DNA from 4 places in the Marinobacter fonticola genome. Region 3 is predicted to be linked to each of the others. Evidence: predicted binding sites of a transcription regulator. Region 3 holds the regulator's gene; each other region holds the start of a gene.
What was found. The regulator FliA, encoded in region 3, starts transcription of late flagellar genes. The targets are predictions, from matches to a motif close to CTAAAGTTTNNNNNNNNNNNGCCGNTAA.

Region 1: a site for FliA is predicted at 748-775, ahead of FXO11_RS20575 (flagellin N-terminal helical domain-containing protein). Genes of this name have one in related genera too.
Region 2: a site for FliA is predicted at 1,301-1,328, ahead of FXO11_RS09590 (methyl-accepting chemotaxis protein). Genes of this name have one in related genera too.
Region 4: a site for FliA is predicted at 1,149-1,176, ahead of FXO11_RS14915 (methyl-accepting chemotaxis protein). Genes of this name have one in related genera too.

The regions. Positions count from the first base shown of each region.
Region 1 covers NZ_CP043042.1:2,800,312-2,802,516, reverse strand. The annotation lists gene FXO11_RS20580 (flagellin) at 1-482, opposite strand, end outside; gene FXO11_RS20575 (flagellin N-terminal helical domain-containing protein) at 864-2,205, shown strand, end outside.
Region 2 covers NZ_CP043042.1:2,147,671-2,149,875, reverse strand. The annotation lists gene FXO11_RS09590 (methyl-accepting chemotaxis protein) at 1-1,171, opposite strand, end outside; gene FXO11_RS09585 (GNAT family N-acetyltransferase) at 1,401-2,205, shown strand, end outside.
Region 3 covers NZ_CP043042.1:1,603,059-1,605,263, reverse strand. The annotation lists gene FXO11_RS07185 (protein phosphatase CheZ) at 1-491, opposite strand, end outside; gene cheY (chemotaxis response regulator CheY) at 508-894, opposite strand; gene FXO11_RS07175 (RNA polymerase sigma factor FliA) at 1,093-1,830, opposite strand; gene FXO11_RS07170 (MinD/ParA family protein) at 1,921-2,205, opposite strand, start outside.
Region 4 covers NZ_CP043042.1:3,345,322-3,347,526, forward strand. The annotation lists gene FXO11_RS14915 (methyl-accepting chemotaxis protein) at 1-1,028, opposite strand, end outside; gene FXO11_RS14920 (erythromycin esterase family protein) at 1,298-2,205, opposite strand, start outside.

The DNA of each region.
Region 1 (2,205 bases), 1.2 Mb from region 3:
ACGGAGACCGCAATACTCTGGTTTTCGTTGGCGCCAACCTGGAAGGTCTGGGCCTGGAACGAACCGTCCAGAAGCTTAAGACCGTTGAACTCAGTGGTTTCGGCTACGCGCTGTAGTTCCTGCTTGAGCTGGTTGACTTCGCTTTGCAAGGCAGCACGGTCGGAAGATGAGTTAGTGGAGTTGGCCGACTGGATAGCCAGCTCACGGATACGCTGAAGAATTTCGCCGGATTCGTCCAGTGCGCCCTCTGCGACCTGGGCCAGGGAAATGCCGTCGTTCGCGTTGCGGACAGCCTGGTCGAGGCCGCGAATTTGTGAAGTGAAGCGTTCCGAAATGGCCAAGCCGGCGGCATCGTCTTTGGCTGAATTGATACGCAGACCGGAAGACAGGCGCTGGAGGGCAGTGTCCGCATCACGTTGTGACGTGTTCAGGTTCCGCTGGGCGTTCAGCGAGGCAATATTGGTGTTGATGATCTGAGGCATATCGATCTCCCTCTTAGTAAGAGAAGCCGGTAGCTCAGGCCCGTTTGTATGTGGACGCCCTGCCGGCCGTTATCAGAAAAATTATTCCTAAGCGGCAATAAGCGAAGGCCGTGCCAGTTTTCAATTTATTCGTTTAACTATTTGAAAAATAAGATAAATGGATTTTTGGATGCCATTGAGCGGCGTCAAGGAAACGTCTGGAAAGCACGGGAATGGCAGTCTTTTGCCGCTTTTACATTACTTAACAATAAAAGCCGAAGTTTTTCTAAAGGAACTTTAATAGGCGCCGTTAAGCATTACAGCAGGGCGGCGCACCAATATAAAACGATCGGGCGTCAGACCTCTTCCAAGAGAAACTTTATAGGTTTTAGGAGAAGCATCATGGCTCTCGGTATTAACACCAACGTTGCGTCACTCAGCGCACAGAACAATCTGAGCAAGTCACAGTCTCTGTCCGATCAGGCTCTTGAGCGTCTGTCCTCCGGTCTGCGTATCAACTCGGCCAAAGACGACGCCGCCGGTCTGGCAATTGCCTCGCGTTTCGATGCGCAGATCCGTGGTTTGAACGTTGCCCAGCGCAACGCCAACGACGGTATCTCCCTGGCGCAGACCGCTGAAGGCGCTCTGGGTCAGGCGGGAGATCTGCTCCAGCGTATTCGTGAGCTGTCTGTCCAGTCTGCCAACGACACCAACTCGGCTACCGACCGCAAATCATTGCAGGCTGAGGTTACACAGCTGCAGGCAGAGCTGAACCGCGTAGCGGACACCACCAACTTTAACGGCCGCACTCTGCTGAACGGTGACTTCACCAACTCCCAGTTCCAGGTGGGCGCCAACGCTAACCAGACCATTAACGTATCCCTCGGTAGCGCGCGTGCCACTGATATCGGCAACTACACCGCGGATACCAGTAATGGCACTCTCTCCGGCAACCTAACTGCGGCTGCCACAGATGCGCCGGCTGGTAACGGTGTTGCTGCAGGCAACATCACGGTGTCGGGTAATGGTGTCACCGAACTGGCCGAGTTCGGTGCGAATGCGACGGCCAGCGATGTCGCCAGTGCAGTTAACGACCTGAGTTCGAAGACAGGGGTTAGCGCCGATGCCTACACCGAAGCGACCATTTCCGGACTTTCCGCGGGCACGGTCTCTTTTGATCTGACCGGCGAGAACAGTTCAGCGGTCACGATCTCGGCTACCGTTGAGAGTGGCGACAATAGCGCCTTGGTAACAGCTATTAACGACGCCTCTGCGACAACCGGCATCACTGCAAGTCTGGATGATTCTGGCAACGTATTGCTGGAGAGTGAGGCTGGCGAAGATATCGTTATCGCCGATTCCTCCGCGAACGTCACCGTGACTTCGGCTGATGGTTCGACCGCGAGTCTAGTGGCTGGTGGTAACGACAGTACCCGTGTGACCGGTGAGGTTGACTTCAGCTCAAGCTCAGCCTTCAGCATCGTTGGCAACTCTGCCGAAGTTGTGAGCGCAACATCTGAGAGCGGCGCGCTACAGAGTGTCGCTGAAATAGATATAACAACCGCTGACGGTGCAAACCAAGCGATTGCGACTATCGATGCGGCTCTGACCTCGATCAACAGCCAGCGAGCTGACCTGGGTGCGATCCAGAACCGCTTCACATCGACTATCGATGCGATTGCGACCACTTCTGAGAACCTTTCGGCTGCACAAAGCCGGATCCTGGACGCTGACTTCGCTTCTG
Region 2 (2,205 bases), 540 kb from region 3:
TGGCCACCATGTCGATTTCCGTCTGCTGGCCTTCGACGCTGTTACGGCTGGCGCCAGCCGTTTGCTTCAGTGAGCCGACGGCGTCGCTCAATTCGATGGCCCCGCGTTGTACGTCGCGCACCACCGCCTGAACATTGCCAATGAAGGCATTGAAGCTCGATGCGGTCTGGCCGAATTCGTCTTTGCTCTCGATACTCAAACGCTGGGTCAGATCGGCATCGCCACTGGCGATATCTTGCATGGCATCTCGCAAGGTGCGGACCGGCGTCATCAATGCCCGCACGCCAAAATGAAGGATAATTAGCGTCAGCACGATGCCGATAACGGCAATGATCGAGCCTGTGACCCGGGCTTCTTGTACGGGGGCCATGATCAGCGCGTCATTGGCGAAAGCACCGAGATACCATTTCACCCCACGGGCGTCTTCGATCTCGTGGAAGCTCACCCGCCAGTCTGCGTTTTTGAAATGATAGAGGTTCGAACTGCCGTTAAGTTTCGGCGCTTCGCCAATTAAAGACTTGATGTTCTTGCCAATCAGCTTGCCTTCCGGATGGTATAGGATGACGCCCTGGGCGTTTATCAGCGACGCATACCCAGTGTCGGCGAGGGTAACGGCTGACAATAGGCGGTCGATTGTCTCCAGCGTGATATCCGCGCCCGCGACGCCTCTGTAGGTGCCTGACTTAACCGGCGCCACGGAGGTGATAATCATGGCCTGGGTTCCGGCATCCAGGTATGGCTCGGTATAGGTCGGCTTATTGGCACTCATGCCCAACCTGTACCAGGGACGCGTGCGGGGATCGTAGTCGTCCGGCAACGTCGCCTCGCTCTCTTCGGTTTGCAACAGCATAAAGCCGTCGGAGCGTCCAACGTAAACATCGGTGAAGCCACCGCCCAGGGTTGCCGATTGCAGGATCGCCCGGGCAGCGGGCTGTGCCTTGACCTGGGCCAAAGCCGCTGCAACGCCTTCTGTCATCGAAAGATGGCTGTTCAGCCATTCGGCGATACTCGCTGTGCTTTGCGCCACTGAATCGTTCACCAACGCCTGAACATACGTATCCGTGGTGCTAACCAGTCGCCGGTCCCCCATGACAGCGTATATGCTGATGACGGCGATCAAGAGAACGGCCACTGCGGTTAACAGTTTCTGGCCGAAAGACAGTTTACTCATGGAAGAGCCTCTTTATGCGATCTTGAAATCTGGCGCGGAACCGCCATTAAAGAATTGGGTCAAAAGCGACCCTCCATGGTCTGCATATACATTCTGTTGCGTGGCTGATTGCACGCGCATCTGGTTTAAGCATCGGCACAATACCCGATAACTTTAATGGGCTCTGTTTCGATCTGTTATGCTCGTCGTTGATTCGCATCTTGATTTTTCCGCCCCCGGGAGACGTTGAATGGCTCACGAAGAACTGCACCTCAATCTCCGCAACCTCACCGATGAGGATTACCCGCAGCTCAAATCGCTCATGGACCGAATCTATGACGACATCGGGGGCGCCTGGCCGGAAGATACGATCAAGGAATTGGTGCAGCGGTTTCCGGATGGGCAAATCTGTATCGAAGACAGTGGCGAGCTGATTGCCGTGGCATTGACGGTATTGGTCAACTACGAGCGCTTCAGCAACCCCCATACCTACGACGATCTGATTCTCAAAAACGAGCGCGTCCGGCATAACACCGACGGCGACGCCATGTATGGCCTCGACGTATTCATTCATCCGGATTTCCGAGGGTATCGCCTGGGCCGGCGCCTGTACGAGGCGCGCAAGGAGCTGTGCCGCTCCCGCAATTATCGGGCGATCCTGGCCGGTGGACGTATTCCGAACTACCACAAGTTTTCCGACCAGTTCACGCCGGCGGAGTACATTGAGCGCGTGGATCGCAAGGAGATCTACGATCCGATCCTGACGTTCCAGCTTTCCAATGATTTCCAGGTCACCCGGCTCATGCACAAGTATCTCCCGGAAGACCAGAAATCAATGGGATATGCCACACTCCTCGAGTGGAATAACATTCTTTATACACCGCCGGTGCCGGTGCTCAAGACCCGAAAAACACAGGTTCGTATGGGCGCCGTGCAATGGCAAATGCGTGAGTTCACCTCCGTGGAGGAAGTGCTTAAGCAGGTGGAATACTTTGTCGATGCCCTGTCGGACTACAAGAGCGATTTCGCCCTCTTTCCGGAATTCTTCAATGCGC
Region 3 (2,205 bases):
GCATCGTTCGCGGTGTGCTCGAAGAAAGCGTCAATGCGCTGGTACAGCTCGCGGAATTCGCTGGCGTCCATTTCCCGGCGACGCAACTTGTGCCACTCGGCTCTCAGCGCCTGCGCCTGTTCTTTCATGGCATTGGCCTTCGGCATGGCCTCTTCCACGAGATCCATGGTGCGATTGGCGGCGTTGCCGGTCATTTGCACCACGTACGTCAGACGATCCGAGGCATCGGCCATCATCGACAGGGCTTCGCGCTGCTCGGGGTTCTGTGCATCGATCTGGAAATTACGGATGGCTTCGTGGAGGCTACGCGTCAACCGGCCGACTTCCCGGTAGAGACTCTGATCACGCACATCGTTCAGCTCATCGATCAGGCGCATGGCTGCAGGGTAATCCCCGGCGTCCACCATGGCCTTAAGCTCGCTGGCCTGAAGCTGAAGCTTCTCGACGACTTCCGGGTCGAGCTTACCGGTATTATTTTCTGGATTACCCATGATGGCGCTCTACTACTCAGGACTGAATGCGTTCGAAGATCTTCTCGATCTTTTCCTTCAGGACTGCCGCTGTAAAAGGCTTGACCACGTAACCGTTGACACCCGCCTGGGCCGCAGCAACGATCTGGTCGCGCTTGGCTTCGGCGGTCACCATCAGCACCGGGAGGCTCTTCAGGTTGGCGTCCGCGCGCACGGCCTGCAGCAGCTCGAACCCGGACATCCCAGGCATGTTCCAGTCGGTGACTAGGAAGTCGTATTTGCCGCTTTTAAGCATGGGCAACGCTGTATTGCCATCGTCCGCTTCGTCGGTATTGGTGAAACCAAGGTCGCGAAGCAGATTCTTAATGATCCGCCGCATCGTGGAAAAATCGTCCACGATCAGAATTTTCATGTTCTTGTCCAATGGGACCTCCACTCATTAAAGCCCGGAAAAGCAACGACTCGTGAACTTGCTTAGTGCGTTATAGGAGCTCGAATCTCCTACCCGACAAAAGGGCCTAAGCCCTACACCAGCCTAGCAGTTTCTAAGCATTGCCTATTCTGTCCGCTTGGCGCGATCTGTAAAGCGCCCCTTACCAAAAACTACAATTTAAATGTGCGCTCAGGCCGCCTGCCACCCGCTCAACCGGGCCTTCAGCCGCAAGGCTGCCTGACTATGAATCTGACTGACCCGGCTCTCGCTCACCCCAATGACGGCACCGATCTCCTTGAGGTTCAGCTCTTCCTGGTAGTAAAGGCTAAGAACCAGCTTCTCGCGCTCGGGCAAACTGCTAATGGCCTCGGCCAGACTGCGCCGGAAACCTTCCGAAGATAAGGCCTCGAACGGTACGTCAGCACCACTGTCTTCATTGGTTATCGGCACGTCGCCGGATTCATTTAGCTCATCGAGACTAAAAAGTCGTCCGCCGCTGGAATCAGCCAGGCAGGCGTGGTATTCGGACAGTGGCATATCGAGCTCTTCAGCCACCTCGGCATCGGTGGCCTCGCGCCCCGTGCGACCCTCGACCGCCTTGATCGCCTGGGCAATACGCCGGGAATTGCGGTGTACGGAACGGGGTACCCAGTCGCCTTTGCGAATTTCATCGACAATGGCGCCACGGATACGGATGCCCGCATAGGTTTCGAAGGATGCCCCTTTGGTAGCCTCATACTTCTGCGCAGCCTCCAGCAGCCCAATCATGCCGGCCTGCATGAGGTCTTCCAACTGAACAGAGGCAGGTAGACGCGCCAGGAGATGCAGCGCGATTTTCTTAACCAGCGGCGCATGCAGCTCGACTAAGTCATGCGCTTTACGCTCGCTGGTTTGATGGTAGATTCCCAGGCCTTTTGCCAACTTCATGAATTCGGATTGCCCAACTCAGGGAGCCCGTCGTTCAGCCGGAAGCTCCAGAAAATGATCGACCGTCAAATCCGTCGCTCAGGATGCGTTTCAGACATCCACAAGGCGTTCAACGAAGAATTCAAGGTGACCCCGGGGCGATGACGGCAACGGCCAGTTGTCGACCCTCTGTGCCAACGCCTTGATAGCCAGCGACGCCTTTGCCCGCGGATAGGCATCGAGTACTGCACGCTGGCGTTGAACCGCTTTCTTAACGGCCTCGTCGTAAGGAACCATGCCCTCATATTGTAGCGCAACATCCAGGAAGCGCTCGGTAACGCGGGTCAGCTTGCCAAAAAGATGCTTGCCTTCCTGATCGTTGCGAACCTGGTTGGC
Region 4 (2,205 bases), 1.7 Mb from region 3:
GTGTGCTCGGAGCGCTCGCGGTTCTCATTCATATCGGTCACCACACCGTCCATAACCTTGGACACCGCTTCCACCCGCTTGATCAGCGCTTCCACGATTCGGGCGACTTCCTCGGCAGATTGTCCGGTCCGCGCCGCCAGAGCCCGCACCTCGTCGGCAACCACCGCAAAGCCACGCCCACTGTCGCCTGCCCGGGCCGCCTCGATCGCCGCGTTAAGCGCCAGCAAATTGGTCTGCTCCGATATCGAGCGGATAGCGCCGACGATTTCTCCGATGGTATCGGCCTCAGCCTGCAGCTCGCCCACTTCGCTGGAGGCCTTGCTGACCCCGTCACCAATGACCTGCATCTTTTGGATGGTCTGCTGTACCGAATCGACGCCTTCCCGTCCCCTGGCCTCGGTTTCCAGTGCCTTTTCCAGGGTGCTGCCGCTCAAGTCGCGGACCTGCTCGGAGGCATGGTGCAATGCATTGGTCGCTTCGGTGACCTCCGTCGAACGGGCTTCCTGGGCGCGGCTGATCTGCTCGATTTCACGGGAGACCGCGGCAATCTGATAGGCGGATTGCCCCATGTGAACCGAGGAGTCGTGGATACTGGCAATCAACTTGTTAAGCCGCGTAAGCATATCGTTGAACTGGCGCTGCACCTGCCCGATTTCGTCCTGCGATGTCACTTCGACCGGATGGGTCAAATCCCCCTTCTCCACCGATCGGAGGGAACGGATCAACGCCATGATGGGGCGCACCATGAATGCAGCGAGGATAGCGATAAGCCCGAACTGGACCACGAACTCCAGCGCCGACTCCCAGATGGCGGTCACCTTGACATCGTCGTAGTGCTGATGCAGCACGGCCATTATCTCTTCGCTGACGCCCTCTCGCTCAGCCAGAGCCAGCATCGATTGCAGATTCAGCATTTCGATAAAACGGTTATAAAGCGTCGTCGCCATGGTGACGGCGAAAAAGGTGAACTGTAGTTTCCAGCGGATGCTAAGACGTGACCACCAACCGAACATGGCTACCTCAATCATTGTTACGCGGATACTCGCGACGCTTTAAAGCATTGGGAATGGCCGATTAAAGACCAATCAGACAAAGCGCGAATGTCATAGAATGCTTTTAAACGAACCGACTATTTGAACATACAACATAAGTCGGCAAGGCGAGGGAAAACTTAAGAGAATTAACAATCTATTGACTTTTATGTCGTCAATCACTCCGCATAGGAACCGAGCGCCAGACGATTGCGCACTCGGTTGCCATCGCGCCCAATAAAAGCCGAATCCGGCGTCAGGTCGAGCTACACCCCAAACGGATAAGTCTCGGGATTGGCGTCGCTCCACTCCGATACATTGTCCATCGGTTGAAGCGCTCGCGTGCGGTCAAAATGGAAGACGGCATCGAACTGTTCGGGCAAGCGGCAACGGAAGTAGTGGCTTTGGCGTTCGGTCCGGGGCAGATAAAGCACGCCAATCGCCCTTTCCAGGCGCGGTGCATGGAGAACCTCCGGCGAGGCGCTCCCAAGCTCCAGGAAAAAGTCGTTAGCTTCCATTTCGTGGAAGAGGCCTTCATAGCTCTCTGGCAAGGCCGGCCTGACCGCTTTGCGTTCGACCGGTCCATCCCACGCGGATGCTGCGGAAACTGAACCACTATGCGTCGTGAAGCCGACAAGCAAGGCATCGTCTCCGGCCCGTTCGCGGGCGAGCTGGCCGACGTTGAATTCGTCACGGTCACCCATCTGGGTCGCGCGGGCATCGCCAAGGTGGGAGTTGTGCTCCCAGACGGCGATTCTGGCCGGCTTGCCCGAACGCTGGGAAAGATGCTTCTGCAAGGCCTCCAGCGTGTCGCTCATATGCCGGTCCCGTAGGTTCCAGGTGCTGATGCGATCACCGAACATGGCCCGGTAGTAGTGCTCTGCATTGCGCACCAAACGGGCATTCTGTTCGGCCTGGAACAGTTCGTCCCGGGCCAGCATGCCATCTTCGCGCACGTAGTTGGGCGCATTCTCTCGGAGCCGGACCAGTTGATCGACCACTTCCTTCTCGCAGGATGGACGCCGTCCCATGGTGACACCGAAACCATAGCGCTGTTCGCTGGAAAGATGATCCAGACAGCCGTATTGGCGTCGCGCTTCCTCGGCCGCTTCCGGATCGACGCGGTCCAGATACTCGAGCACCGCGCCGATGGATTCGTAGAGGCTGTACATGT